DNA from 4 places in the Pantoea vagans genome. Region 4 is predicted to be linked to each of the others. Evidence: predicted binding sites of a transcription regulator. Region 4 holds the regulator's gene; each other region holds the start of a gene.
What was found. Region 4 encodes LexA, which represses DNA repair genes until DNA is damaged. Its sites were predicted from a motif close to TNCTGTATGTACATACAGNA; they were not measured.
Positions count from the first base shown of each region.

Region 1: a site for LexA is predicted at 1,445-1,464, ahead of LK04_RS10515 (metal-dependent hydrolase). Genes of this name have one in related genera too.
Region 2: a site for LexA is predicted at 1,961-1,980, ahead of dinB (DNA polymerase IV). Genes of this name have one in related genera too.
Region 3: a site for LexA is predicted at 1,484-1,503, ahead of sulA (SOS-induced cell division inhibitor SulA). Genes of this name have one in related genera too.

Region 1 is NZ_CP011427.1:2,258,507-2,266,027, forward strand. Features, by position in the region: gene kduI (5-dehydro-4-deoxy-D-glucuronate isomerase) at 1-571, shown strand, start outside; gene kduD (2-dehydro-3-deoxy-D-gluconate 5-dehydrogenase KduD) at 583-1,344, shown strand; gene LK04_RS10515 (metal-dependent hydrolase) at 1,484-2,074, shown strand; gene LK04_RS10520 (L-cystine transporter) at 2,228-3,619, shown strand; gene LK04_RS10525 (DUF6515 family protein) at 3,816-4,199, shown strand; gene osmE (osmotically-inducible lipoprotein OsmE) at 4,253-4,588, opposite strand; gene LK04_RS10535 (multidrug effflux MFS transporter) at 4,779-5,969, shown strand; gene nadE (ammonia-dependent NAD(+) synthetase) at 6,087-6,914, shown strand; gene cho (excinuclease Cho) at 7,026-7,521, shown strand, end outside.
Region 2 is NZ_CP011427.1:3,117,158-3,124,678, reverse strand. Features, by position in the region: gene lpcA (D-sedoheptulose 7-phosphate isomerase) at 1-217, shown strand, start outside; gene LK04_RS14620 (class II glutamine amidotransferase) at 268-1,035, shown strand; gene dpaA (peptidoglycan meso-diaminopimelic acid protein amidase) at 1,006-1,749, opposite strand; gene dinB (DNA polymerase IV) at 1,993-3,048, shown strand; gene LK04_RS14605 (sugar ABC transporter substrate-binding protein) at 3,208-4,278, opposite strand; gene LK04_RS14600 (ABC transporter permease) at 4,306-5,304, opposite strand; gene LK04_RS14595 (sugar ABC transporter ATP-binding protein) at 5,301-6,806, opposite strand; gene pepD (beta-Ala-His dipeptidase) at 7,152-7,521, opposite strand, start outside.
Region 3 is NZ_CP011427.1:2,520,370-2,527,890, reverse strand. Features, by position in the region: gene ompA (porin OmpA) at 1-622, opposite strand, end outside; gene sulA (SOS-induced cell division inhibitor SulA) at 972-1,463, opposite strand; gene LK04_RS11855 (TfoX/Sxy family DNA transformation protein) at 1,685-2,314, shown strand; gene yccS (YccS family putative transporter) at 2,311-4,449, opposite strand; gene LK04_RS11845 (YccF domain-containing protein) at 4,461-4,904, opposite strand; gene helD (DNA helicase IV) at 5,028-7,082, shown strand; gene LK04_RS11835 (methylglyoxal synthase) at 7,086-7,521, opposite strand, start outside.
Region 4 is NZ_CP011427.1:3,735,798-3,743,318, reverse strand. Features, by position in the region: gene ubiA (4-hydroxybenzoate octaprenyltransferase) at 9-875, shown strand; gene plsB (glycerol-3-phosphate 1-O-acyltransferase PlsB) at 911-3,334, opposite strand; gene LK04_RS17345 (diacylglycerol kinase) at 3,462-3,830, shown strand; gene lexA (transcriptional repressor LexA) at 3,936-4,550, shown strand; gene dinF (MATE family efflux transporter DinF) at 4,675-6,000, shown strand; gene LK04_RS17330 (CsbD family protein) at 6,161-6,373, shown strand; gene zur (zinc uptake transcriptional repressor Zur) at 6,442-6,963, opposite strand; gene traF (conjugal transfer protein TraF) at 7,417-7,521, shown strand, end outside.

The DNA of each region.
Region 1 (7,521 bases), 1.5 Mb from region 4:
TGACGTTGATGGTAAAACCTGGGAGATCGGCCATCAGGAGGCCCTGTATGTGGGGCAAGGGACGAAGCGCGTCATCTTCCGCAGCAGCGATGCCCGCCATCCTGCAAAGTTCTACTACAACAGTGCACCGGCGCATACGCGCTATCCCGACAGGAAAATCACGCTGGAGGATGCCGTCAAAGCCACACTGGGCGATGCCGCCACCTCGAACCGTCGCACCATCAATAAATTCATCGTGCCGGACGTCCTTCCCACCTGTCAGCTCACCATGGGATTGACCCGCCTTGATGATGGTAACCTGTGGAATACCATGCCCTGCCATACCCATGAGCGCCGCATGGAAGTGTACTTCTATTTTGATATGCCAGATGACAGCGCCGTGTTTCATATGATGGGACAACCACAAGAGACGCGCCATTTACTGGTGCATAACGAGCAAGCGGTTATCTCACCCAGTTGGTCTATCCACGCCGGTGTCGGCACCCAACGCTATACCTTTATCTGGGGCATGGTCGGTGAAAATCAGGTGTTTGATGATATGGACCACGTCAGTATCAGCGCGCTGCGCTAACAGGAGGCACAATGATCCTTAACGCATTCAATCTCGAAGGCAAAGTTGCGCTGGTGACCGGCTGTAATACTGGCTTAGGCCAGGGGATGGCATTGGGTCTGGCGCAAGCAGGCTGCGATATCATTGGAGTAAACCGCGCAGGTCCGGCTGATACCCAAGCCAAAGTCGCAGCGTTGGGGCGGCGCTTCTGGTCCATTCAGGCCGATCTCACCAAGCCGACAGGGGTGCCGCACATTGTCGAGCAAGCCGTTGCCTGTGCCGGGCGCATTGATATCCTGGTCAACAATGCCGGTATTATTCGCCGCGAAGATGCACTCAATTTTAGTGAGCAAGACTGGGATGATGTGATGAACATCAACAGCAAAAGCCTGTTTTTCCTGTCTCAGCACGTTGCCCGCCAGTTTATTGCGCAGGGTAACGGCGGCAAGATCATTAACATTGCCTCAATGTTGTCATTCCAGGGCGGTATTCGCGTACCTTCTTATACCGCATCGAAAAGCGCAGTAATGGGCTTAACCCGCCTGATGGCGAATGAGTGGGCCAAACACGGCATCAACGTCAACGCTATTGCACCGGGTTATATGGCAACCAATAACACCGAGCAACTGCGCAGCGACGAATCGCGTAATGAAGAGATCCTGGGACGTATTCCATCGGGCCGTTGGGGTAACCCCGATGACATGATGGGGCCGATCGTGTTTCTCGCCTCAAGCGCGTCTGACTATGTTCAGGGATATACGTTGGCCGTCGATGGTGGATGGTTAGCACGCTAAGCTAACCTGTTCTTTTCCCGCGTCATTATGACGCGGGGAAGTGAAAAATATTAACGCTTCGTTACAGCGTCACCATTCTCATTTACTGGATAAATCCCTATACTGGATGCATCGACAGTTTTTGCAGCCAGGTTTCATCATGACGGCCGAAGGCCATATCATTTTTGCCATTGCCAGCGCGATTTTTGCCAAGCGCGCGGAGTTGACGCCGGTTTTGGCTAGCGCCGATTGGTGGCATCTTGTGCCTGCTGCGCTGTTGACTTGCCTGCTGCCTGATATCGATCATCCTAAATCCGTGCTGGGCCAGCGTTTAAGATGGATATCCCATCCGATTGCGCGCGCCTTCGGCCATCGCGGCTTTACGCACAGCTTGCTGGCGGTCGCGGTCAGCTTGTGGCTGTTCCAGATTAATGTTCCCGCCGACTGGTTTTTACCCGCAGATGTGTTGCAGGGCATGACGCTGGGTTATCTCAGCCATATCATCGCCGATATGCTTACCCCCGCTGGCGTCCCGCTGCTGTGGCCCTGCCGCTGGCGCTTTCGCCTACCTTTGCTGAATAGCCAGAAAGGCAATCAACTAGAGCGTGCGTTGTGCCTGGCATTGGTGGGTTATGCACTGTGGTTCCCGCCCGGCACGCCCTCTTTTGGTGCTAACGGCTGGCCAGAACAACTGTTCAATACGCTACAAAATGGAGTGGGTCGGGTAATAAACGGACAGAAAGAGCAATAAGCATACAAATTGCGAGATTAAGTTATAAGCCATTCTTTTTGGATATAAGCCTGCACTTTCATGAACTGGTAACATTCCTGACATTCCCTGACGGGAATTGACTATTTTCCGCGCCAGCTCATGACGCTGCGCGGCTCATCTCTGGAGTCGAGCATGGATTTTCCCCTCATTCTTAATATCGTGGCCTTTGTCGCGCTGCTGATTGTTCTCAATCGCATTGGCAACCAAAGCTGGAGTTTGTCGAAGCGCGTACTCACCGGTCTGGTGTTTGGCGTGTTTTTCGGTTTGGCGCTGCAAACCATTTATGGTGAGAACAGCCCGGTCGTGAAGGACTCGATTAGCTGGTTCAATATTGTCGGTAATGGCTATGTGCAGTTGCTGCAGATGATCGTCATGCCTTTAGTGTTTGCCTCTATCCTCAGTGCCGTTGCGCGTCTGCATAATGCTTCTTCACTGGGCAAAATCAGCGTACTGACCATTGGTGTGCTGCTGTTTACCACCGCCATCTCCGCCTTGGTAGGCGTGCTGGTCACCGGACTGTTTGGCCTGAGCGCGGAAGGTTTAGTGCAAGGTGCCCAGGAAACCGCCCGTCTGAGCGCGATTCAGAGCAACTATGTCGGCAAAGTGGCTGATTTGAGTACGCCGCAGTTACTGCTCTCCTTTATCCCGAAAAATCCGTTTGCGGACATGGCGGGTGCTAACCCAACCTCAATCATCAGCGTGGTGATTTTCGCCGCCTTCCTTGGTGTCGCGGCTTTGCAGTTGTTGAAAGATGACAAAGTCAAAGGCGAGCGTGTGCTGGTAGCTATCGATACCCTGCAATCCTGGGTGATGAAGCTGGTGCGTTTGATCATGAAGCTCACCCCTTACGGCGTGCTGGCGTTGATGACCAAAGTGGTAGCGGGCTCTAACCTGCAAGACATCATCAAACTGGGTGGTTTCGTGGTGGCTTCTTACCTTGGTCTGGCCATCATGTTCGGGGTGCATGCCCTGCTGCTGTCAGTTAATGGCATTAACCCAATGCGTTTCTTCCGCAAAGTGTGGCCAGTGATTACCTTCGCCTTCACCAGCCGTTCCAGCGCGGCCAGCATTCCGTTGAATGTGGAGACGCAGACGCGCCGCCTGGGTGTGCCAGAATCGATTGCCAGCTTCTCTGCCTCGTTTGGTGCCACTATCGGTCAGAACGGCTGTGCTGGTCTCTATCCGACCATGTTGGCGGTGATGGTCGCGCCAACCGTGGGCATCAATCCATTTGATCCGATGTGGATTGCCACCCTGGTCGGTATCGTCACTCTCAGCTCTGCCGGTGTGGCTGGCGTGGGTGGTGGTGCCACCTTCGCGGCACTGATTGTCTTGCCTGCGATGGGTCTGCCAGTGACGTTAGTCGCCCTGTTGATCTCCATCGAACCGTTAATTGATATGGGCCGTACCGCCTTGAACGTCAATGGTTCGATGACGGCCGGTTCTTTGACCAGCCGCTGGCTCGGTTTGACCGATAAAAAAGTACTGGAAAGCGACGAACACGCCGAACTGGCGCACCGCTAATCTTCCACAGCCAGACAACGGCAGGCCGCAAAGCCTGCCGTTTTTTTTGGCTTCAGCTCCGCAATTCAGCCTAATCGTGGTGCCAGCGTCAGGAAAGTGTTAAGCATGGTAAACAGACGAAAAATCAGCCATTTTTCACTTGAGTTTTAGCGTGCAAAGGCTAATTCTGCTATCAGTCATAGCAGGAGAAACACCGATGAAAAACGTTATCGCCTCGGTGCTGGCGTTAACCTTATTAACACCAGCCATTAGTTTTGCCCACCCTTACGGATGGGGACCAGGTCCAGGTCCACATTGGGGTGGCGGTCCACGTTGGGGTGGCCCCGGCCCGCTGCGCTTCTTACCTGAAGCGGCAACTGCGGTGCTGATCGGCGGCCTGACCTATTACATGCTGAATGGCAATTACTATCAACGTCAGGGTGACACCTACGTCGTGGTGCAAGCGCCTGAAGCGCCACCATCAGGCGGTATGCGGGTGCTGGATTTCAACGGTAAGCGCTACTATGTGCAGGAAGGCCACTATTACCAGCGCGAAGTCGGTGGTAATTATGTCGAGGTGCCGCGTCCCTACGGACTCTAAGCCCAACGAAAAACGGCCCGTCTTAGACGGGCCGCTTCGTTAATCTGTCACGCTTACTGTGCGGCTTGCGGGTCAGTATCGTAATCTTTGCAGCTCTGGAAACCGTAATTCATGACGCGACCCACATCGTTATAACTCACGAAGTAGGTTTGTTGTTTACCATCACGCTCACCGATAACATAAGTCTGGCAAGTACCACGGGCATGCACCATGGTAATTTCAGTCGACGGCGGTCCAGCAATCTGGCGAACCTGGTCGCGGGTCATGCCTTTTTTCACATCCTTCACCACCGGCTTAGTCACATAGCTTTCGGCTTTGTCATAAGTCGTACAACCAGACAGGGCTACCAGCGTTAACGCAGTAGCGATACATCCCAGCACTTTATTCATCTTTATATTCCTCATACTTTGTCCATGTCACACTAATCCTGGAACATAAATCCAGATTTATCAAATCACTGGCTTCGCTTTCAGCCCATTCTGAAGCGTTAGTTTTTCGTAAAGTTGCTGTGTTGCGGCCTCCCGCTTCGTATAATCCTCCGGCAAAAAAATCTTAAGACAGAAAGAAAACAGAGGATCAATGACACCTGCACACTCCAATCGGTTGGTTTACGCCATTACGCTCGGCTTGCTGGCGGCACTCGGGCCGTTATGTATCGACCTGTATTTACCCGCACTACCTGAACTGGCTCGCGACCTGCACACCGAAACCGCCACCGCACAGCTGAGTTTAACCGCCGGTCTGCTGGGTCTGGGCGCAGGCCAACTGCTGTTTGGTCCCATGAGCGACAAATTCGGTCGTATTAAACCGTTGCTGTTATCGCTGGTGCTGCTGTTTATTGCCTCAATTGGCTGCGCACTGGCTAAAGATATTCATTCACTGCTGGTCGCTCGCCTGTTTGAAGGCTTAGCGGGCGCGGGCGGCGCAGTCCTGTCGAGAGCCATCGCGCGCGATATGTACAGCGGCCATGAATTAACGCGATTCTTCGCGCTGTTGATGTTAGTTAACGGCCTGGCACCGATTGGTGCACCGGTGCTTGGTGGCGTACTGATGACGGTGCTGAACTGGCGCGGCATTTTCGTGGTATTGGGCTGTATTGCGGTGTTACTGATTTTCCTCGCGCGCTGGAAGCTGCACGAAACCTTGCCCGCTGAACGTCGTAGCCAGGGCTCGATCTTTTCCGCATGGGCCGCGCTGGGCCAGGTTGTCACCCATCGTCCCTTTATGGGCTTCTGCCTGACGCAAGGTTTCATGATGTCAGGGATGTTTGCTTACATCGGCGCATCGCCATTTGTACTGCAACAGATTTATGGTTTATCACCGCAGGCGTTCAGTTTTTGCTTCGCTGCTAACGGCATCGGTCTGATTATTGCATCACAAACCAGTGCCCGATTGTGCCCGCTGTGGGGTGAGTATCGCGTGTTGAAAGGGGGACTAGCATTGGCATTCGTCGCCTCAAGCTGTCTGTTGCTGGCGGGACTGACCCACGCTGCCCTGCCGGTGATTTTGGTTGCGCTGTTCTTTACCATCGCCAGCAACGGTGTGATTGCCACCACCGCGTCATCCCTGGCGATGCAGAGCCAGGGACATCGCGCAGGCAGTGCCTCAGCGGTCATTGGTGTCACCATGTTTACGCTGGGCGCAATCAGCGTGCCCGTCACCGGACTGGGCGGCACCTCGGTAGTCAGCATGACGGGTACTATTTTTGGCTGCTTCATGCTGGCAATTTTGATGTTCATCGTATTGGCGAAAAAGCCTAAAAGCGCCTGAAAATCCTGCAAATAAGTGCGACAGCAAGCCTCGCGGCTTGTTGTTTGCCAGCAGAGGGGTTAGCTTTAACAAATGATTCGCATTGTGCCGTCAGGCTACAGACTTGAGGAGAGGTTCATGTCACTGCAGCAGGAAATCATTGAAGCCCTTGGTGTAAAACCCGTTATCGATGCACAGCAGGAAATCCGCGTAAGCGTTGATTTTCTGAAGTCCTACCTGAAAGCCAATCCCTTTTTAAAAACTCTGGTGCTGGGTATCAGTGGCGGCCAGGACTCTACGCTCACCGGCATCTTGTCACAAACCGCAATTCGCGAACTGCGTGAAGAAACCGGCGACAACGATTACACCTTTATTGCGGTACGCCTGCCGTACGGTGTGCAGGCTGATGAACAGGATTGTCAGGATGCGCTGGCATTTATCCAGCCAGACCGCACGCTGGTGGTGAATATCAAAGAGGCGATTCTGGCCAGTGAACGTGCGCTGAAAGAAGCGGGCATCGTGGTCTCTGATTTTGTGCGCGGCAACGAGAAAGCCCGTGAGCGTATGAAAGCGCAGTACAGCATCGCTGGGATGACCAAAGGGGTTGTCGTCGGTACCGACCACGCGGCAGAAGCCATTACCGGTTTCTTCACCAAATACGGTGATGGCGGCAGTGACATTAACCCAATCTTCCGTCTGCACAAAGGTCAGGGCAAACAGTTGCTGAAAACTCTGGGCTGCCCGGAACATCTTTACCTGAAGCACCCAACGGCTGACCTGGAAGATGATCGCCCTGGCTTGCAGGATGAAGTGGCGCTTGGCGTCACTTACCAGCAGATTGATGCCTATCTGGAAGGTAAAACCATTGATGCCGCCGCTGCGAAAACCATCGAAGGCTGGTATCTGAAAACCGAACACAAACGTCGCCCACCGATCACTGTGTTTGACGATTTCTGGAAGAAGTAATCTCTTAGCGTTTCCCGCGATACCGGCGGGAAACGCCCTCTTCAGCCACGCGTTGGCGAAATAAGCACCTGCCTGATATACTGGACGAACAACCAGTAATCGGAGTGAGCTTTGGTCAGACGTGCTGCCAGCCACCGCCTCGATTTTGATGCGGCGGCCATTTATCAATATCCCGAACATCTTCGCCAATGGCTGGAAGGATTACCCAATCAGCCTGGGGTGTACACCTTTCACGGTGACAGCGAAAACTTACCTTTGTATATCGGTAAAAGCGTCAACCTGCGCAGTCGCGTGATGGCGCATTTTCGTACGCCCGATGAAGCCAGCATGTTGCGCCAGGCGCGACGCGTCACTTGGATACCCACCGCCGGCGATTTGGGCGCACAGCTGCTTGAAGCGCAAATGATCAAAACACAGCAGCCGCTGTTCAATAAACGCCTGCGTAAGAATCGTCAGCTCTGTTCACTGCAACTTGACGCTGGCGCGCCGCAGGTGGTTTACGCCAAAGATCTCGATTTCTCCTGCTCACCCAATCTTTACGGTCTGTTCCGCAGTCGTTTTGCCGCGCTGGAAAAGCTTAAATCCATCGCCGATGAACAGCGGTTGT
Region 2 (7,521 bases), 620 kb from region 4:
CGGTAACTCCGCAAACATCATCAAAGCGGTGGAAGCGGCACGTGCTAAAGGCATGAAAGTGATTACCCTGACCGGTAAAGATGGCGGCAAAATGGCTGGCACGGCGGATATCGAAATTCGTGTACCGCACTTTGGCTATGCCGACCGCATTCAGGAGATTCACATTAAAGTGATTCATATCTTGATGCTGCTGGTCGAAAAAGAGATGGTTAAGTAATGACGTGTCCCTCCCACCCGCGTGGGAGGTTCTGACTTAAGGCGGTTGCTATGTGCGAATTGCTCGGGATGAGCGCCAATGTCCCTACGGACATCTGTTTCAGTTTTACCGGTCTGGTGCAGCGTGGCGGTGGAACCGGGCCGCACAAAGATGGCTGGGGCATTACCTTTTATGAAGGGAAAGGCTGCCGCACCTTCAAAGATCCACAACCCAGCTTTAACTCACCGATTGCCCGCTTAGTGCAGGAATACCCGATCAAATCGCATTCGGTTGTGGCACATATCCGCCAGGCGAACCGTGGTGAAGTGTCGCTGGAAAATACGCATCCCTTTACCCGTGAGCTGTGGGGCCGCAACTGGACTTACGCGCACAATGGGCAGCTAAAAGGCTATCGCCAACTGGAAACCGGCCATTTTCGACCCGTGGGTGAAACGGACAGCGAGAAGGCATTTTGCTGGATCCTGCATAAACTGGCTGAGCGCTATCCGCGTACGCCGGGCAACTGGCCAGCGGTGTTTCGCTATATTGCTGAGCTGGCAGGCGAACTGCGGCAGAAGGGCGTGTTTAACATGCTGCTGTCTGACGGGCGTTACCTGATGGCGTTCTGCTCAACCAACCTGTATTGGATTACGCGCCGTGCGCCGTTTGGCAAAGCCACCTTGCTCGATCAGGATGTAGAGATTGATTTTTTGCAGCAAACCACGCCAAAAGATGTGGTGACAGTAATTGCGACACAGCCGCTGACGGGGAATGAAACCTGGCACCGGATAGTGCCAGGCGAGTGGGCATTATTTTGCCTGGGTGAGCGCCAGGAATGACTTCGAGGCAGCATCCGGTGTTGAAATCACCGGCGTGCTGTTGACCGCATATTGCCCGGTGGTGGTCACATTCACCGTCGGCGGCACATGGTACTTTTCAAAGTACGCATAGCCCGGCTGCAGTTCACGCCAGAAGTTGATGTACGTCGAGTAACGATGACGCTGCATGTTGCTGTCGGTCATATGGAACGGGAAGATATTAATCTGCACGTCCTGCTGACCGTTACGCAGCGCGGCGTTAACGTAAGTGAAGATCTCATCCATCGATGCATTGGTCATGGCGTAGCAGCCAATCGATACGCAATCACCATGGATCATCAAATAGTTACCGTCATAACCTTTATCGCGATCATATTGATTCGGGAATCCGGTGTTAATTGCGCGGTAAAAACGGCTGTCCGGTTTTAGCTGGTTGAGCTTAACGTTATAAAACCCTTCCGGACTCTTAAAATCGCCCTGACGACGTTTAGGCCCTAAACCGCCAGAGAAATTACAAATGCGATAGCTGTCCAGCAGACGATATTCATTACCGATTTTGCCGTACAGTTCCAGCGTACGCTCTTCCTTGAAAATCTGAATAAAAACGGGGGTGCCAAGTAACTGTTTCTTTAACTCTTTGCTCACCGGAGCCGACGGTTGGGTTGGCTCTGGCGAAATTGCCCAGCTAAGGACTGGCATAAGAATCATCGCAAGCAACAATGCGATTCTGCCCATTCTGTGTATACCTTGAAGTGAAGAGAGACGATGACGCTGAGCGTCTTGGTATTGCATTATCGGAAATATCCGCTACCGCAGCGCAACATTAACATTGTCTGACGTTTAATCAAGTCAGTGTCGGTGAAAATGGTGCATTCCTAAAGGGATTACGACCAGAATTTTGTAAACTTTAATTCGTCGCACAACATTTATTGCCGATATTTTTCGCTGCTGTATACTTATCCAGTATTCGGAGGGCGTATGCGTAAAATCATTCATGTTGATATGGACTGCTTTTTCGCAGCGGTGGAAATGCGCGACGATCCCTCATTACGTGATATTCCCATCGCCATCGGCGGCAGCCGCGTGCAGCGCGGGGTGATCAGCACCGCCAACTATCCAGCGCGTAAATACGGCGTGCGCAGCGCAATGCCAACCGCAACGGCGCTGAAGCTGTGTCCGCATCTCAGGCTCTTGCCTGGGCGTTTTGATGCTTATAAAGAGGCGTCACGCCAGATCCGCGATATCTTCTCGCGCTATACCGCACTGGTTGAACCGCTCTCACTGGATGAAGCCTATCTGGATGTCACCGACAGCGGGCATTGCCAGGGTTCAGCTACGCTCATGGCGCAGGCGATCCGTGCTGATATCCTGCGTGAAACCGGCTTAACCGCCTCGGCGGGTATCGCACCGATTAAATTCCTCGCCAAGATCGCCTCGGATCTGAATAAGCCCAATGGGCAATATGTGATTACGCCGCAGGTCATGCCTGACTTTTTACTGACGCTGCCGCTGAGCAAAATTCCCGGCGTTGGCAAAGTGGCCACCAAAAAGCTGGAAGAGATGGGATTGCACACCTGCGCGGATGTACAGCGCAGCGATCTGGCGCTGCTGCTGAAACGCTTTGGCAAGTTCGGGCGTGTGTTGTGGGAACGCAGCAACGGCATTGATGACCGCGATGTGGTGGTGGAGCGTGAGCGCAAATCACTGGGGGTCGAACGGACGTTGATGGAAGACATTCACAGCTGGGAGCAGTGTCTGGCGATTATCGATTTCCTCTATGAGGAGTTGGATCGTCGGCTAACCAACATTCGTCCCGATAAGCAGATCGCGCGACAGGGTGTGAAGCTTAAGTTCAATGATTTCCAGCAGACCACGCAAGAGCACGTCTGGCAGGTGTTAAACAAGGATGACATGATCGCCGTCGCTCGCCAGGCGTGGGATGAGCGGCGCGCAGGGCGTGGTGTACGGCTGGTGGGATTGCATGTGACGCTGGTGGATCCCCAGCTGGAACGGCAGTTAGTGCTGGGGTGGTAATCGTGCTGATGTTTTCCCTCACCCTCACCCTAACCCTCTCCCAAAATGGGAGAGGGTACCGATCAAGAGATGGTGAGGAATGTATTCACTTTGCCAGACCGCTCTGACTGCACCCTCTCCCGTTTGCGGGAGAGGGCTGGGGTGAGGGGGGGAAGGCCGCTATTTCTTACCGTATTTCGCTTCCAGCGTGGCAAACCATGGCGCGACGAAATCGTTGTTCTCACCCCAGCCTGGTATGATCTTGTTCAACGATGCCACGTTGACCGCACCTTGCTGGCTGCTCAGCAACTGCTGAGAAATGGAAGAGGCTTTAAATTCGTAGCTGGTCGGTGTGGCCTCGCCCGCAATCTTATTCGCGACCAAACGCATGTTCACTGCGCCGATGGTTTTCGGATCGACAGCCACCGTCTGCACCCATGGGCTGTTCTTCTCGTGCATCAACTGCAGGTCCTGGTTAGAGACATCGATACTGTAAATCTTGATCTCCGTACGACCATTCTCCTGCAGCGCTTTATACGCGCCCTGGCTGAAAGCATCCCAGGATGCCCAAATCGCATCTATCTTGCCTTTCGGGTATTTCGCCAGAATCGCGCCAACCTTGTTGGCAGTATCACCCTGCACATCGGTAGAAACAGCGCCAATGGATTCCAGCTGATGAATACCTGGATTCTCTTTCAGCAGTTTCTCATACACCACCTGGCGGCGTTCCTGCGGCGGGAAGCCCGCAACCCACAGTTTGATGATGTTGGCTTTGCCATGGAAATCACTGATCAACTGACCCAGAGACGCCTGTGCCAGTGAAGCATCATCTTGCGCCGTGACGGTGACGCCGTTTACTGGCGTATCAACCGGAGTATCAAACACTGACAGTTTAATACCGGCATCGACGATGCGTTTTACCAACGCGGTGGAGTAGGGCTCTTTACCGTGCGACAGAATAATGCCGTCATACTTCTGGCTGATCGCCTGGGCAACAAAATCCTGGAAACGCGCGTCATCACCGTTGCTCAGGAAGGTGCTGACTTTAAAGCCCAACTGGCGACCTTGCTGAATGGCTCCGGCCACAAACTGCGTGGTGTTATCGTCAGAACCCAGGTTACGGATGATAGCGATGCGTACCGGGCCTTCATGATTGGCGATCACGGCAGGCACAGGTGCAACGGTGTCAGCAAAGGCGACGCTGGCGTTCAGCAGGCTTAGCGCCAGCAGCGAAAGGGTGATTTTTTTCATTATGATCTCTTTCTCAGTAAATGCGCCTTAGCGGCGCTGAATGTAGGTAATGGCCAGGGCCAGAGCCAGCACCAGCCCTTTGATAATGTCCATGGCGTAGTAAGGCACGGACAGCATCACCAGCCCGTTCTGCAACACGCCAAGGATCACCGCGCCGACCAAGGTACCCAGCGCGTTAGGTTTGCCGGAACCGGCCAGCGAGAAGCCGATCCATGCCGCGGCAACGGCATCCATCAGGTAGCCGCTTCCTGCATTCACCTGTGAGGAACCAATACGCGATGCCAGCAAAATGCCGCCGACACCCGCCAGCAAAGACGAAATCACATAGGCCAGCACGCGATAGCGTGTGGTGCGAATCCCTGACAGGCGTGCCGCTTCAGGATTGCCGCCCAGCGCGTACATGCGGCGTCCGTGTTTGGTCAGCGAAAGCGCCAACTGCGCAACCAGCGTCACCACCAGCATAATGATCACGATGGTCGGCACCTGACCGAGCAAACCAAATGCCGCTGGGATAGTGCCTTCAGCCATGTCACCGCTCGGCATCACCATATTTTCGGTAATCGAGCCACCAAAGCTGTAGGTCATCGCCACGCCTTGAATCACAAACAGCGTGGCCAGTGTGGCCAGCATGTCGGGAATGCGCAGAATCACGATCAGGAAGCTGTTGAACAGCCCCACCAGGGTACACAACAGCAGCGTGATGATAATCGCTTCCGTGGTGCCAAAGCCGTGCCAGACAAACAGGGAAATCACCAGCGCATTCGCCAGTGACGCCGTGGATCCAACGGACAAGTCGAAGCCGCCAATGGTCAACGAAATCGAGACGCCAATCGCGATAACCGTGACGATGGCAATTGAACGCAGGATGTTGATGATGTTGGTGGGCTCAAGGAAGCTGTCTGACGCAAGGCCAAAGCCGGCGATCAGCAGCACCACCGTGAGCAACATGCCCCACTTGTAGAGAAAATCGAATAATTTATGACGCAGAGAAAGCTGCGGGTTCAGGGATAGTTCTTTGCTGCTCACGCAGGGGTTCCTCCGGTGGAATAAAGCAATAGCGTCTCTTCTGTGGCCTGACTGCCCTCCATCTCTGCCACAATGCGCCCATCCCAGAGCACACAAATACGGTCACATAGCCCAACCAGTTCGGAAAACTCGCCCGAAGCATAAATGATGCCTTTGCCTTCGCGCGCTAAGCCATCAATCAGGGTGAACAGATCGGTTTTGGCCTTGATATCCACGCCTTTGGTTGGCTCATCAAAAATCAGCACGTCAGCGTTATTGCGCAACCATTTGCCGATCGCCACTTTCTGCTGGTTACCGCCTGACAGGCGACGCAGCGTCTGTGCGGGGCCGGTGGTGCGCACGTTGAGGCGCTGAATCACCTCTTCGGCCCAACGCCATGCCTTGCGATGGCCGAACAGGCTCCAGCGTGAGAAACTGTTATCGGCGGTCACGCTCAGGTTCATCGCCACCGGCTCGTCAATAAAGATGCCCTCTTTGCGGCGCTCTTCTGGCACCAGCGCCATGCGGTTTTCCACGGAGTCATGTGGTGAGCGTGGTCGCCACGGTTTGCCGTGCAGCTCGCCTTTCTCCACCCGGCTTTTGCTGGCACCAAACAGCGCTTTGCAGAGTTCGGTTTTTCCAGCACCCGCCAGACCGGCAATACCAAGAATTTCTCCTTTGCGTAGATGCAGTGAGATATCGGCCAGCAGCTGATCGTCATGCAAACCTTCCACCGACAGCAGCACAGGTTGCTGGCTGCGTTCCCGGCGCGGTGGGTAAACATCGGTGAGCTGATGCCCCAGCATTTTCTCGACGATCTGTTCACCGCTGAGCGCTGCCATTGGGCTGCTTTCAATCAGTCGGCCATCACGCAATACGGTTAAACGATCGCAAATCGCTTTCAGCTCGTGGATGCGGTGGGAAATAAACACCACGCCAATGCCGTTGTTTTGCAGGCGGCGCACCACTTTAAACAGGCGCTCGCTCTCATGCTGATCCAGCGGCGCAGTAGGTTCATCCAGAATAAGGAAGCGGCAGTGGTGGGAGAGGGCGCGCGCCAGCAAGATTTGCTGCTTCTCCGCCAGTGAGCAACGCTCGACCAAACGGTTAACGTCAATATTGACTTCAAGCTGTTCAAGTAGCGCACGCGCCTGGCGGCGAATCTCGCGCCAGCTGTAAGCGTGGCCCGGTTCTGCCAACTGATCGAGCAGGATGTTTTCCGCTACGCTGAGCTGCGGCACCAGTGCCACATCCACTTCCTGCTGTACGAGGTGAATGCCGAGCTTTTTGGCATCACGCGGCGAGCGAATTGAAACCGGCACGTCATCAAGCAATATCTCGCCAGTGTAATGATTGTGCGCACCTGCCAATACTGCCATCAGCGTGGATTTACCCGCGCCGTTGGCGCCGGTTAGCGCATGCACCGAGCCGCCTTCAGTAAGAAAATCGACCTGGGTCAACGCGGCAAATCCGCCAAACGCGATGGAGATATTACGCATCTCCAGGCGGTTAATCGCACTCATTGAGTCAGGCCTTTAATAGAGGTAGTGGGTCGCATTTTTTCTGAAGCCATAACGCGGGGCAACAAACGAAAGCGCATAAGCTAGCACGAAATCTTATTAGCCATCCAGACATCTGGACATAACGGCGTCTAAAACTGGCGATAAGGTAAGAGGTGGTGAAATAGGGTGGTTGTAAAGGTGATTTGTAGAGGAATGTGCTGTGATCTCCGGGTGGCCTGTATGCCGCCGCTACAGATAGTTTGCTGCAATTTGTAGGGGAGTCCCTGGCTATCAGCATAAAAAAACCAGGCCTTAGCCTGGTTCTGAATCGTCGCGGCGGCCTTCAGGCCGCCCGAAAGCGCAAACTTACGCCTTTTCTGGCACTACATTCAGCAACGCGGTCAGCAGTTTCCAGTACAGACCCACGCTCTCAATGTGCACTTGCTCATCAGGCGAGTGCGGCCCGGTGATGGTCGGCCCAATCGATACCATATCCATGTTTGGATAAGGCTTCTTGAACAGACCACACTCCAGACCGGCGTGAATCACCTGAATGTTTGGCGTTTTGCCAAACAGCGCTTCATAGGTTTTACGCGTCAGCGCCATCACTGGCGAATCGGCATCAGGCTGCCAGCCCGGATAGCCGCCTTTCGGTGCGGTTTTCGCGCCAGCCAACTGGCCCAACGAGGTCAGGGTTTCAACCACCCAGTCTTTGCCGGTATCGATCAGTGAACGA
Region 3 (7,521 bases), 1.2 Mb from region 4:
GTGCAGCTTCTTCATCCTGACCGAAACGGTAAGAAACGCCGACGCTCAGCATGCTGTTGTCTGGACGCGCACCAACGGTACCTGCGTCACCGATGTTGTTAACCCACTGATAGTCCAGGCGAGTTGCCCAGTTTTTGGTCAGTGCGTACTCAACACCAACAGCAGCCAGCGGAGAAACGCCGGTGTCGTGGTTGCTGATGCGGCCGTTGTCTGGGTTGGTCTGAGTAGAGTCTGCACGCCATACCATGCCGCCCAGACGGGTGTACACGTCGAAGTCGTCAGTGATTGGGTAGCTCAGTTTAGCTGCCAGCTGAACGCCTTGTGCTTTGAACGCGCCATTGGTCACGCTGCCTTTGTTAGGCATACGGCCCAGCCAGTCGTAGCCCAGCTCGAAGCCCAGGTAAGGGTTAGCCTGATAGCCCATGAAGGCACCAGCACCCAGCTGAGATTCGTGAGTTGGACCGTTGTTGTTCTCGTAACCGTTACCGTAGTAACCAGTATCGTGATACTGAGACCAGCCCAGTTTAGCACCGGTGTACCAGGTGTTATCTTTAGGGGCGGCCTGCGCTACGGTAGCGAAGCCAGCCAGTGCCACTGCAATTGCGATAGCTGTCTTTTTCATTTTTGCGCCTCGTTATCATCCAAATAGGCAATGAGCAAAAAGGTTGCTCTTTGTGTTAATCCTTCGCCGGGTCTAAACGCTCGCTTTTGACTCTACCGAAAAAACGGAGGTTATTGAGCACCCTGGCGAGATAAAGTCTACAACGAGATTGGAAAGTTACAAGTATGATGTGAGGTCAGTGAGTAAAAAAACAGGGATTTATACACACATTTTAACAAATCACGTGGCAAAATCTTCGCTAGCAGATTGAGAAAAAGCGGCTAAACCATTGTCAAAGCTGGCGGGAAAAGAATCAGTGGCTTAGCTGCAATCTAAAGAAAAAATAGCGTGAGAAAATTCCTGGTTTTACTTAATGAAACAAATCCGACGGAATTTTTGACGGATTAGGTTGTCTTGTCAGGACGCGTTCATGACCTTGTGGACGCATTATTAAGCCAAGCGCTTCACCTTCCGACGCTGCTAATTCCAATTCCAGACGTTCTTCATCGTTCAATTCGTATGGAATCCAGGCCAATACGACACTGTAGTTACCGGTACGCAACGCTTTCACCATGCTTTCCACAGTGCTGAGTCGCTCTGATTCGGTAATATGCATACTCTTCTCTAACGGCAGACCCGACTGCTGCATCCAGCTACGGTTTAGCTTGTGGGCAGGAGTTAACCATAGCTGCCAGCGCGATTGTTCACTGAGCTGTTTCAGCACCGGCAGTAGCAGCATCTGCATCATACCCGGTTGTTCGCTGTAGCGCAGTTCAGTGATTCCACCCAGAGAAGGTTGCGTTAAGCTTGGGGTCGCAAAACGGGAAGAACGATCAGCAAGGCCAGAGTATTGAGTACGCATAATTTAATCACTCAGTGATTGACTGTATGAATATACAGTAATGTCTTCCTGGATAAAGATCAACCTCAATTTCTGAAAACACCTCGCAAATTTTGCACAACATCCTGCCAAAATGTTTTTATTCATTGAACAGCTAATGGGATTTTTTTATCTTCTAACCAAATGAATATCCAGGTTTTTATGGAATTTTCTCTAATGAGAATTCACGGAAAGGAGATGTAATGAAAACCAACAAATCTATGGTTGTGCAGTCAAAAACTCAGTTAGCACCTCTCGGAAAGATCGAATCACGCACCCAGTTTGGGGGATATGCGCTGACGGTTGAGAAGGTGATTTTTGCCTACATCAATGAAGAAGCACTTTACCTGCGTGCCAGTGAAGCGCTTCAGGTCTACCACGCCAGACGCGCACTTGAGCCGCTGGTCTATCGTAAACGTGGCATACCTGTGCAATTGAACTACTACAAGGTCGATGCAACGTTATGGCAGGATGCCGAACAACTTTTGCAGCTTTCTGCCAGTGCACTGCAAGCCGCTCAGGACGAAATCGCCACGCGCAGCGTCACCTTGCGCTTAAAAGATTTGCCTAACCTGAGTTTACGCATGGAGATGATGTTGCATCGAGTCGGCATCAGTTCGGTAAGGTTGCTGCACGAAATGGGGTCACGTCAGAGTTGGCTGAAACTGCGTGCAGTCAACAAACATATTGGCTTAAAAACACTGCTGGCTCTGGAAGGCGCCATTTCGGGCCATCATCAGGCAGCACTGCCGGTGGTCACGCGAGAAGAGTTGTACGCCTGGTATGTAAAAACGCTCCACATCGATCCCAAAGTGGAGCGTTCACAACGTTAGTGGCTGGTCAGGGTGCGACGCAGGCGGGCAATTTCAGGCAGCAACGCGATCAGCAAACCTAACTGCTGTATCACCAGGGGTGCCTGCAACTCTGAACTGTTTTTTAATGTGCTTAAGCGTTGCATTAGCTGTTGTTGCATCTCTAACGCCTGTGCATCCGCCACACGCTCAATTTGCAGGACGTCCTCCACAAAGCACACGGCATCATCTAATGTGCTCAGGAGTTCAGGGTCTGTGAGTTGCTCACGGTGTGCCCCCAAAGCCGAGATATAGCTCAGGAACGAATGGTTGAGGCACAACAGCCGAAAAGCATTTTCGCGCAGCGGTTGTTGCAACTTCAGCTCGCTGCTCATGTTCGACACCACCGAAGCAAGCTCAGCATCAGCATTGTGGGCATCACGACGGGCCACACGATAGGCCAGGCGATTATCTTTGCCCTGATGGTATTGCTCCATAATGGCATCGAGATAACGGCAGTTGGCGTTAAGCGTGCGGTCAGCTACCGCGCTAATCTTGCGAAAACGCCAGTCTGGCCAGACAAAGGCCACTGCCAGCCAGGCTAATCCACAACCCAGTATCGTATCGACTATGCGTGGCAGAGCGACCTCGAAGCCTTCACCTAACAGGTTAAAGCAAAGCAGTACCAGCAAGGTAATGAACAGCGTGGCTTGCGCATATTGAATCTGGCGGAAGGCAAAAAACAGCACGCCGCTTAACACAATCAACACCAGTTGTCCCTCGATTGACGGCACTAACCACAAAACCGGCAAGCCGATGGCAATGCCGGCCAGTGTGCCGCCAATACGCAGGGCAAGACGTCGGCGCGTAGCATTGTAGTTAGGCTGGCAGACAAACAAGCTGGTGAGCAAAATCCAGTAGCCGCGATGCAAACCGGTAATCTGAATGAAGGCGTACCCAACACAAAGCACCAGCGACATGCGGACGGCATGGCGAAACAGTGCAGAGCCGGGGCTCAGATGGCGACTCAAACGGAGACGAATATCTTGCCATCCGCTCAGTCCCTCGCGTGACAGGTGGGTATCGCCAGAAGAGGGGGGATCGGCCAGCATTTGCTCCGATTCAATCGAGGCCAACTGCGCATCAATCGCGCGAAGATTACGCAGTAACCAAAATAGCGCACGAATGTGAGGGTCCTGTGGGTCTTGCTGTTGCAGGCGTTCAAGGGCGGTTTCAAGCCGGGTGAAAGTGCGTTCAAACTGGCTGTCATGATGCCACGGCTGGCGCAATAAAATGTTTTCTGCCAGCTTACGACACGCTTGTGCCTGCATATTGAGCAGTCGCTGGAAGCGGAATAGCACTTCGTTATATCGCCAGTCGCTGCGCAGCAAGTGGTACTGGAGATGAGAAGAACTGGCGCGTTCGTGAATATCCTGCGCGACAAAGTAATAGTGCAGGCTGCGGCGCGTACTGCGTGAACCGCGATCGCCCCGTAAGCGGCTTTGAATGGTGGTTTTAGTCTGATTAAGCTGCGCGACCAACTGGCTATTCACCATGGCGGTAGCAACCATGTTGGCGTCATCTTGTTCCCCAGCGTCCGGATCGAACAGATTCGCTTTGGCTTCCAGATAGCGTGCCAGTTGCGAGAAGCTGGCTGCCAGCTGTTCCTGCACGGGTCGCACAGGAAAGATCAGGTGACCAATAAAAGTCAGCAGGTTGTACCACAATGCGCCGATCAACAGCAGTGCGGGTTGCATCCACCACTGCGGGAAGAGACCAATCCCCAGCATGGTATAGACGGCGATTAACAGCGCACCAAACGCGATAGTGGCATAACGCTGCCCCAATGCACCCAGCAGAATGAATCCCCAACTGGAGAGCGCTAAGCCAATGGCGAACGCCCACGGATAAGGAAACAGTAGCTCAACTGATACTGACGCAATGCAAAAACAGACTAGCGTGATCAGTAAATTGCGCAGGCGACCGGTCCATCGGTCATCAAGATCGGCCAGCGCGGCAGCCACTACGCCAAGCGTTAAGGGGATCGTCCATTCTATCTGCTGCAACCACCACGGCACTGCCGCACAGCCTGCAAGCGCGAAAAAGATGCGTAACAGGTAGCGCAGGCTGCTATTAAACAGATAACGTCGCCAGCCAGGCATCGCGTTCTGAAGCATTGGAGGCGGCCTCAGTAACGACGACGCGCGTTAGCTTCACGCGCAGCCTGGGCCTCTTCCACCGACACTACGCGACGACCGACTGGCCATAACGCAATAGCGGCAATTTTAAAGTTAGCAATGCCAACGGGAATGCCGATGATGGTAAGGCACTGCACAATCCCGGCAGAGATGTGCATCAGGCAGAGCCACCAGCCAAAAAACAGCAGCCAGAAAATATTTAAAAAGGTGCCGCCAGCATTCATGACGTTGCTTTTACTATCAGGACGCAATACATCCACATGCACGGCTTCATTGCCAAAGGGTAACAATGACAGTTTGGTGATTTCCCAGCAGGAGCGCGTTAATGGCAAGGTAAAAATCAGCACGATGCTGACAAGAGTGGCAAACAGCCAGCTTAGCGTGGTGAACACGCCACCCAAAACGAAGTTAAGAATGTTGAGTACGGTGCGCATAACGCTATTTTCCTTTTGCAATCCGCAATATGTGCCGCCAAGTTTAGCCTGTTTTAAGGCTGGAGCGCCAAGGGTCTGACAGGTAAACTGCGCGATAATCGAATTCCACATGACGGTGCGGACATGGAACTGAAAGCAACATCAATGGGTAAGCGCCTGGCTCAGCATCCCTACAACCGGGTACGGTTGCTGGCTGCCGGAGTGGAAGTCAGTGGCGATCGTCATGAATATCTGATCCCTTTTAACCAGTTAATTAATATTACCTGCAAGCGCGGCATGGTCTGGGGAGAGCTTGAATTTCAGCTACCAGAAGAGAAAGTGGTGCGCTTACACGGCACTGAATGGCAGGAAACACAGCGCTTTTTCCATTATCTCCAGCAGGCATGGCAGCAGTGGAGCGTAGAGATGAGTGAGGTCAGTGCGGAGGTGTTAACCGCGCTGGAACACGAAATTTTGGCCTTCACCCAGCAAGATCGTTGGCTGAAACGCAGTGAGTTAGCGGCGGTGAAAGAGAACATTACACGCCAGTTCTCGGCTTTACCTCTACCACTATCGCGCCTGGATAGTTTTGAAAACTGCCGTGCGCTGTGGCAGTTCTGTCAGCAGTGGCTTGAGCAAGGTGACGCAGCCATCCGCCAGCGTAACCGTGAATGGACGGCGAAGGTTATCAAGGATTATCACGAATTCTTCTCTACCGTCGAAACCACACCGCTTAATCCCTCCCAATGTGAAGCCGTGGTCAACGGCGAGGATGCTCTGCTGGTATTGGCCGGGGCGGGAAGTGGCAAGACGTCAGTGCTGGTGGCGCGGGCGGGGTGGCTGATAAAGCGCAAACTGGCGCAGCCAGATCAGATACTGCTGCTGGCCTTTGGCCGCCAGGCGGCGGAAGAGATGAACGAGCGCATTCAATCGCGCTTAGGCGAAAGCACCATTCAGGCCCGCACATTCCACGCCCTGGCGCTGCATATTATCCGTGAAGGCAGCAATAAGCAGCCGGTGATCAGCAAGCTCGAAAGCGACAGTAAGGCGCGCCGTCAATTATTGATCGATACCTGGCGTGAACAGTGCAGCAGTAAAAAAGCGCAGGCGAGCGGCTGGCGGCAATGGCTGCAAGATGAACTGGAATGGGATGTTGCAGAAGGGCCTTACTGGCAAGATGACAAGCTGGCGCAACGTTTGGCTTCGCGTCTGGAACGCTGGCTTGGCTTGATGCGTATGCACGGCGGCGCACAAGCGGCGATGATTGCCGATGTACCCGAAGATTTCCGCGATAATTTCAGTAAGCGCGTTAAGCTGATGGCTCCGCTACTGAAAGCCTGGAAAACCGCACTCAAAGAAGAGGGTGCAGTCGATTTCTCTGGGTTGATTCATCAGGCGATTGCCATTCTGGAAAAAGGACGCTTTATCAGCCCGTGGAAACATATTCTGGTGGATGAGTTCCAGGACATCTCACCGCAGCGTGCAGCCTTGTTAACCGCACTGCGTCAGCAAAATAAGCGTACGAGCCTTTTCGCGGTGGGGGATGACTGGCAGGCGATCTATCGCTTCAGCGGGGCAGAAATGAGTTTGACCACCGCCTTCCATCACTATTTCGGTGAGGGCGATCGCTGTGTGCTGGACACCACCTATCGCTTTAACGACCGGATCGGTGAGATTGCCAACCGCTTTGTGCAGCAGAATCCACACCAGTTGCGTAAGCCGTTAAACAGTTTGACCAAGGGCAACAAGAAATCCGTTACGCTGCTGCCACAGGAGCAGTTGGAGCCGTTGTTAGATAAATTGAGTGGTTATGCCAGGCCAGAAGAGCGTGTGTTGCTGTTAGCCCGCTACCATCATCTTCGCCCGGCGATACTGGAAAAAGCCAAAACGCGTTGGCCGAAATTACAGATTGATTTTATGACTATTCACGCCAGCAAAGGACAGCAGGCCGATTTTGTCATGGTGTTGGGGTTACACGAGGGGCGTGATGGTTTCCCTGCACAGGCACGTGAATCGATCATGGAAGAGGGCTTGTTACCGCAACCAGAGGACTTTCCGGATGCTGAGGAGCGTCGACTGGCCTATGTGGCGATAACCCGTGCCCGTCAGCAGGTGTGGCTGCTGTTTGATAAAGATCGACCTTCCGTCTTTGTCGAGCACTTCCGCGAGTTAGGTGTACCGCAGAGTCGGAAGGCCTGAGGATTAGGCTTTTAAGCGCTCAGCGAGGTAACGCTGATAATCAGGAATCTGGATCTCAACCTGCTGCGCAAACATCGGTGACTGAATAATAAAATCCGCGGTGGCGCGATTGGTCGCCACCGGGATATTCCATACCGTGGCGAGGCGTAGCAGTGCTTTAACATCCGGATCGTGGGGCACCGCGTTCAGCGGGTCCCAGAAGAAGAACAGCACATCAATTTTCCCTTCTGAAATCAATGCACCGACCTGCTGATCGCCGCCCATCGGGCCGCTCAGCATGGCATTCACGTCTAAACCCGTATGGCGATTAATCAGATTGCCTGTGGTTCCGGTGGCATAAAGGGTATGGGGTTGCAGCGCGGGTTGATTGGCTTTAACCCATTCCAGCAGCGAGGCTTTGCAGTGGTCGTGTGCGACGAGGGCAATATGCTTTTTGACT
Region 4 (7,521 bases):
CCTTAACCATGACCAAATGGCAGGCCTATCGCCGCCTGATGCGCATTGATAAGCCGATTGGCACCCTGCTGCTGATGTGGCCAACGATGTGGGCACTGTGGCTGTCAGGCATGGCCGTGCCGCCGTTGTCTGTGCTGGTGGTGTTTGTGCTGGGTGTGTTTGTCATGCGTGCTGCGGGATGTGTCATTAATGACTACGCGGATCGCAAAGTTGACGGCTACGTTAAACGCACGGCTTCGAGGCCGCTGGCGAGTGGCGCGGTGACGGAGAAAGAGGCCAAGATACTGTTCGTGTTGCTCGGTCTGTTGGCGTTTGCGCTGGTACTGACCATGAATCGCATGACGATTCTGCTGTCATTTGGCGGCCTGGCGCTGGCGTGGGTTTACCCGTTTATGAAGCGCTTTACCCATTTGCCGCAGGTGGTTTTGGGCGCAGCCTTTGGCTGGGCAATTCCGATGGGATGGGCGGCAGTTAGTGAGTCCTTACCACTTGTTTGTTGGCTGGTATTCTTTGCGAACATCTGCTGGACAGTGGCCTATGACACCCAATACGCGATGGTCGATCGTGATGATGACCTGAAGATTGGCGTGAAATCCACGGCGATTCTGTTTGGGCGATACGACAAGCTGATCATTGGCTTGTTGCAGCTGGCGACGCTGGGCCTGATGGCGCTGGTGGGTTGGATGCTGAGTCTGAATGGCGCGTTTTACTGGTCATTGTTGCTGGCGGGTGCTTTATTTGTGCATCAGCAAAAGCTGATTGCCCAGCGCGAGCGCGATCCCTGCTTCCAGGCGTTCCTGAATAACAACTATGTGGGTTTGGTGATGTTTATCGGGGTGTTGCTGAATACCCAGCCGTTTATTGACCTGTTTTGATTGCAGGGGCGGCCTTGGAGGCCGCCCGAGAATCACTATTCGTGAGTAACCGCGCTTTCAATGGTCAAACGTACATCGCTGGTAACCAGCTCTGCCAGCATCTGCCACATGATATGAGTACGCTCTGCATCGGCATCACCCGAATCACTGATGTACCCTTCGTCACGCAGTGACAGCACTAAGGTCGTGAAGACCGCTTTATCGAAGAACTCCGGTGCGTTAATGCCGTGCAACACCGATAGACGTTGAGCCAAAGTACGGCTCTCTTTCTCCAGCGTACCGCGGTTAATCGTTGGCTTGGCACTCAGAATGGCAAAGGTAATAGCAAAACGTTGTAAGGTTTCGCGGATACCGGCTGCCAGCAACTGCAGTGAACGATGACGCGCAGGGTTCATGCGCAGCTGACCTTCCTGCAAAGTAATCAGCCCTTGTCGCGCCATCTCAGCACTGAGTGCGTTCAACAACGCAGGCAGCTCGGCGTTATCCCAGCGCAGGAACAGTTCACTCTTCAGCATCGGATAGACCAGGCTAACCTGACGCAGCAGTTCCGCTTCATCGACTTCACGATGCTGCTGCACGATGGCGGCAATCAGCGACGGCATCACCAGCATGTGGTGGATGTTGTTGCGATAGTAGGTCATCAACACCGCTTGTTCGCGCGGCAGGATAATGATGTCGCCGATGCTGTCCTTTTCGGTCTCAAACTTGTTCATGCCCATGGCATGGTCAAGCAGCGCTTCGGCGCTCATGTCCGGGACCGTTGCTTCCGGCGAATACGGCACATTACGCAGCAGCTGGGTATAGCACTCGAGCTGTTCGATCAACTGTTCGCGGGTGAGCGAGCGCTGACGCGATGCCAGCAGTGCCGTGACACACAGGTTCATGGCATTAGCGGCTCCGGCTTCATTGATGCGCACCATTAAACGCGCCGCGATATCATTCACGGTGGGTGTCATCCAGGCTGGACGCAGTGGCTCAATCGGATCGATTGCATCACGCCATTCCGGCACGTTTTTGTTCAGGTAGTTCATCAGCGGCAAAGGTTCGCCGAAGTTGACATAGCCCTGACCAAGATTGCGCAATTTACGCAAGCCGCGCACCATCTGCAGGAAGCTCTCTTTTTCCTTAGCCGCACCGCGCAGCTCTTTCGCGTAAGTGCCCACCTCCATCACGTGTTCATAACCGATGTAGATCGGCACAAACGTGATAGGGCGGCTACCACCGCGCAGCATGGCCTGCAAGGTCATCGACAGCGTGCCGGTTTTAGGATCGAGTAAGCGACCGGTGCGTGAACGCCCACCTTCCACGAAATACTCAACCGAATATCCGCGGCTGAACAGTTCGCCCAGATATTCGCGGAACACCGTGGAGTAGAGCTTGTTGCCTTTGAAGGTACGGCGAATGAAGAAAGCGCCAAGACGACGGAAAATCGGACCCGCAGGCCAGAAATTCAGGTTAATACCGGCTGCAATGTGCGGGGGCACCAGGCCCTGGTGATACAGCACATAAGAGAGCAGCAGGTAGTCCATGTGGCTACGGTGGCAGGGCACATAGACAATCTCATGGCCGTCTTGCGCCAGCTGACGCACACGTTCGCCACCATTGACATTGATACCCTGATAGAGACGACTCCACAGCCAGCCCATTACACGATCGGTGACGCGAATGGCTTCATAGGAGAAGTTCGCAGCCACTTCTTCCATCATCTCGATGGCGTTCTGCTGGGCTTTCTCATGGGAGATCTTTTTGCTGCGCGCTTCGTCTTCCACTGCTTTCTCAATCGCTTTGGATTGCAGCAGTTTGTTGAACAGATCCTGACGTGCGGGCAAGCGCGGGCCCACCGCCGCCAGGCGTTGACGCGCAAAGTGAATGCGGGCCACGCGCGCCAGTTTCTGTGCAATAGACTTATCGGTACCGTGTTCCGTCGCCATCTGGCGCAGGGAAACGGTCGGCGAGAAGCGCACAAAACTGTCACGGCCGTGCCACAGAATGGCGAAGAACTTCTCTATACCATTCATCATGCGCAGATGTGGCGTGGCTTCACCCTGGATTTCGCGTCCTGGTGCGCGACCAAACATCACCGAAACCGGCAACATTTGAACGTCGAGATCAGGGTTACTGCGGTGCAAATCGAGGTAATCGTGAAACAGCTTCACGGATTCTGGATTGGCCACGAAATAGGGGATAACGCGCGGACCATCGTGAATAAACACGTGGCGCGGCAGTAGAGTACCATCGATCTCTAAGGGGGCCAGGGGATCCGGCAGATCATGTTTCAGACATTGCGCCCGCAGTGTCAGTAAGTCTGCCTTTGAATCATAAGGCAAAACGTACATCACCGGACGTGTCGGATCGATCCCATGTTCGGAGACAGGATCGGTCGGAATGACCTTACCTTTTACCAAAATAGAGAGTGGTAAATTCAATAATTTGTAATAAAGTTTACGCCAACCTGACATAGACAACTTAAAGCCTCTTGTTAGCAAAGCGCGGCAAGCATACCAGAAAGTGCAGCGAAGATCTGTGGTGACACCACCTCAGGCTGCCGAGAAATTGACGTCAAAATCAATCAAGGGTTCCACCAGCATGGCAAATAATGTCACCGGTTTTCAAAGAATAGTGAATGCAGCCGGTTATTCCTGGCAGGGGTTACGCGCTGCCTGGCAGAATGAAGCGGCATTTCGTCAGGAAGCGATCGCCGCAGTGATCGCCGTTATCGTGGCCTGCTGGCTGGATATCGATGTCATTTCTCGTGTGCTGATGATTGGCTCAGTGGTGCTGGTGATCATTATTGAAATAATTAACAGCGCCATCGAAGCGGTGGTGGATCGCATCGGCGAAGAGCGGCATCCGCTGGCAGGACGCGCAAAAGATATGGGTTCAGCGGCGGTATTACTGGCTATCTTGCTGGCCCTGTTTGTCTGGATCACACTGCTCTGGTCCCATTTGCGATAGCCATTCCAGATTCACCGCGCTGCGCTAATTCGCCGCTGTTTTGGTTTTCATTTCGCCAATACCTGTATATACTCACAGCGACTGTATAAACAACCAGGGGGCGGGATGAAAGCGTTAACAGCAAGGCAGCAACAGGTCTATGATCTGATTCGCGACCATATTAACCAGACGGGCATGCCGCCAACGCGTGCGGAAATTGCTTCGCAACTGGGATTTCGCTCGCCCAATGCTGCTGAAGAGCATCTGAAAGCGCTGGCGCGTAAAGGTGTTATCGAAATTGTTTCGGGTGCTTCACGCGGTATTCGTCTGCTGATGGAAGAAGAAGTCAGCGAAGGTTTACCGCTGATTGGCCGCGTAGCCGCCGGTGAGCCGCTGCTCGCGCAGGAACACATCGAAGCTCACTACCAGGTTGATGCTAATCTGTTCAAACCTAACGCTGATTTCCTGTTACGCGTAAGTGGAATGTCGATGAAAGATATCGGGATTATGGATGGCGACCTGCTCGCGGTGCATAAGACTCAGGAAGTGCGTAATGGCCAGGTCGTGGTGGCGCGTATTGATGATGAAGTCACCGTAAAACGCTGGAAAAAGCAGGGCGCTATTGTACATCTGCTGCCCGAAAATACCGATTTCCAGCCGATCGTGGTCGATACGCGTGAACAGTCTCTGACCGTTGAAGGTCTGGCTGTGGGCATCGTGCGTAACGGTGAATGGCTCTAATCTCTTTTTGAACTCCCCCGCTGCGGTAGCGCTTATCGCAGTATGAAGTACTGATTCTTTGCGTCGGACTTTTTTGGTTCAGCGTGAGGAATCAGGCTGATCTTCGCAACAACGGAACGGGCGGATGCGGCTGTTTTCCTCTTCAGATAAAGCACTCTGGCGGCTGGCGCTGCCGATGATCCTCTCCAATATTACTGTCCCGCTGCTCGGCGTGGTTGATACGGCGGTGATTGGTCATCTCGATAGTCCTATTTATCTGGGCGGCGTGGCTGTCGGTACTACAGCGACCAGCTTCATCTTTATGCTGCTGCTATTCCTGCGCATGAGCACCACCGGGCTGACGGCCCAGGCCTTTGGTGCCAATGATAAAACCGCACTGGCGCGCGCGTTGATACAACCCTTATTGATTGCTTTGGTTGCAGGCTTGTCGTTTGCGCTGCTGCGAACGCCTGCGAGCACTCTCGCGGCAACGTTGATGGGCGGTAGCCCAGAAGTGCAGCAGCAGGCGCAAATATTTATCGAAATTCGCTGGCTGAGCGCGCCGGCCACACTGGCCAATCTGGTGATTCTTGGCTGGCTGCTAGGCGTGCAGTATGCCAGGGCGCCCATGGTGCTGCTGATCGTTGGGAACCTGGTCAATATTCTGCTCGATTTACTCTTCGTACTGAAACTGCACTGGGGCGTGGCGGGGGCTGCGGCGGCAACCGCATTGGCAGAATATGTGACGCTGGGAGTCGGTTTATGGATGGTAGCGCGCGTGCTCAGGCTGCGCGGTATCCATTTTACGCTGCTCAAGCAAAGCTGGCGCGGTGATGCTGCGCGCCTGTTCCGGCTCAATCGCGACATTATGCTGCGTTCGCTGATGGTGCAGATTTGCTTTGCCTCTCTCACTCTGTTGGGCGCGCGCATCGGGCCAGACGTGGTGGCAGTCAACGCGGTATTGCTGATGTTCCTCACCTTTACCGCCTACGCGCTGGATGGCTTTGCCTATGCGGTCGAAGCATGCTCAGGGGAGGCTGTCGGGGCAAAAGATCGCAGCCGATTATTACTTATCTGGCATGCAGCCTGCCGTCAGGCGGGGATTGTCGCGTTAATGTTTGCCCTGATATACGCCTTTACCGGTCCATATATCGTGGCGCTGCTCACTTCGCTGGAGACACTGCGTGAAATGGCCGATCGCTATTTAGTCTGGCAGGTGATTCTGCCATTGGTCGGCGTATGGTGCTATCTGCTGGATGGCATGTTTATTGGTGCCACGCGCGGACGCGAAATGCGCAACAGCATGGTGATGGCAGCGGTGGGTTATGGCGTTGCTCTGCTATCACTCCCCTGGTTGGGAAACCATGGCTTATGGCTGGCGGTAACGGTGTTTCTTACGTTGCGAGGCGTAACGCTGTGGTGGGTGTGGCGTCGTCACTGGCAGCGTGACACCTGGTTCAATGCCGGATAAGCGAAGCGTAACCTACAGATTATTCTGTATTTTTTTGCGCAATCCACGCCGGGTACTATAATTATCTCAAACGGCGCAAATGAGTAGCGCGTTGTGTAGATGTTTCCTTGCTTTTGTAGGGGATCATCTTATCTCACTCAGGATGACGTGGAGGATTATGATGAACAAAGACGAAGCGAGCGGTAACTGGAAGCAGTTCAAAGGGAAGATGAAAGAGAAATGGGGCAAGCTGACGGATGACGATATGACTGTCATTGAAGGTAAACGCGATCAGCTTGTCGGCAAAATTCAGGAACGTTATGGCTATGCGAAAGAGCAAGCCGAAACGGAAGTCAAAGACTGGGAAAGTCATAATAAAGACTACCGTTGGTAAGCAGCCGCTTTAAGGATGATGCTCCTACCCCGCCGATCACCCGTCGGCACGGCACAAGGAAGTGCCAACTACCCTTTTCTTACCTTCTTTTTACTCTCAATTTCATGGTCATGATCGCAGCTGTCATGGTGCTTACACGCGGCGACTTCTGCACAATTTTCACACAACCCATGCGCTTCAATGACGGTATGACGCAGTGAAAAACCTGCCTGATCGGCCAAGCCTGCGATAATTTTTTCCACCCCATGAGCATGTTTCTCACTGACAGCCGCACAGCCGTCACACACCAGCATGACTGAGGTATGGGCTGGTTCATCAAAATGATGGCACACCACGTAGCTGTTGTTAGATTCAACGCGGTGAATAAACCCTTGTTCTAACAGGAAATCCAGTGCACGGTAAATCGTTGGCGGTTTAGCCTGCGGTTCACTGATGCGCAGTTGATCCAACAGGTCATAGGCACTGATCGAACCATTTTGCTCGGCCATCAGACGCAGCACTTCAGCGCGTTGAGTGGTCAGGCGCACGCCGCGATCAAGGCAAAGTGATTCTGCTTGAGTCAGCAGTTGTGCGGGCGTGAGGTTTGACATAAACATTCTCCAGGTTGCAGGCGATGTTATTTTATCACACAAACTTTTACCCTGCTGTGATTGCTTTTTGTTCTTATGTTGTCTAAGAAAACCCACGATAATCAATGAATTAACTTTCCCATTCTGCAACTCTTATCCATTCCAGCAATTTCATACTCTCTATTAGATCAGCCAGATAGCATAAAAACCGTCCTGATTTTGCTTTGCAACTCACCGGGTTAGCGTCTAAGGTTCAAAAGGTCTTAAGTAATTTCTGGTATCAATTTACGTATTGTTCATTTTTCTGCATAACAAAACAGCAGAATGGTGTCTGCGCAGCCAATTCTGTGAATAGCAGTGCTATTTCCTTTTAATTCACAGCAATGATGCGTTAGCCAGGGTTCAGAATAGCGGCTAACTAAACTGTTTCGTTTCTGAGTGATTCAGCGACATTTCAAAGGTGATGGCAGGCTCATGGTGAAGACAATATTCAGGCACAAAAAAGTTGCTTATCTTATTGGTTTGAATGCGGTATTTCTTTCTTCTTCAGCTCTGGCAGCGGGTACATGGTATGACGCA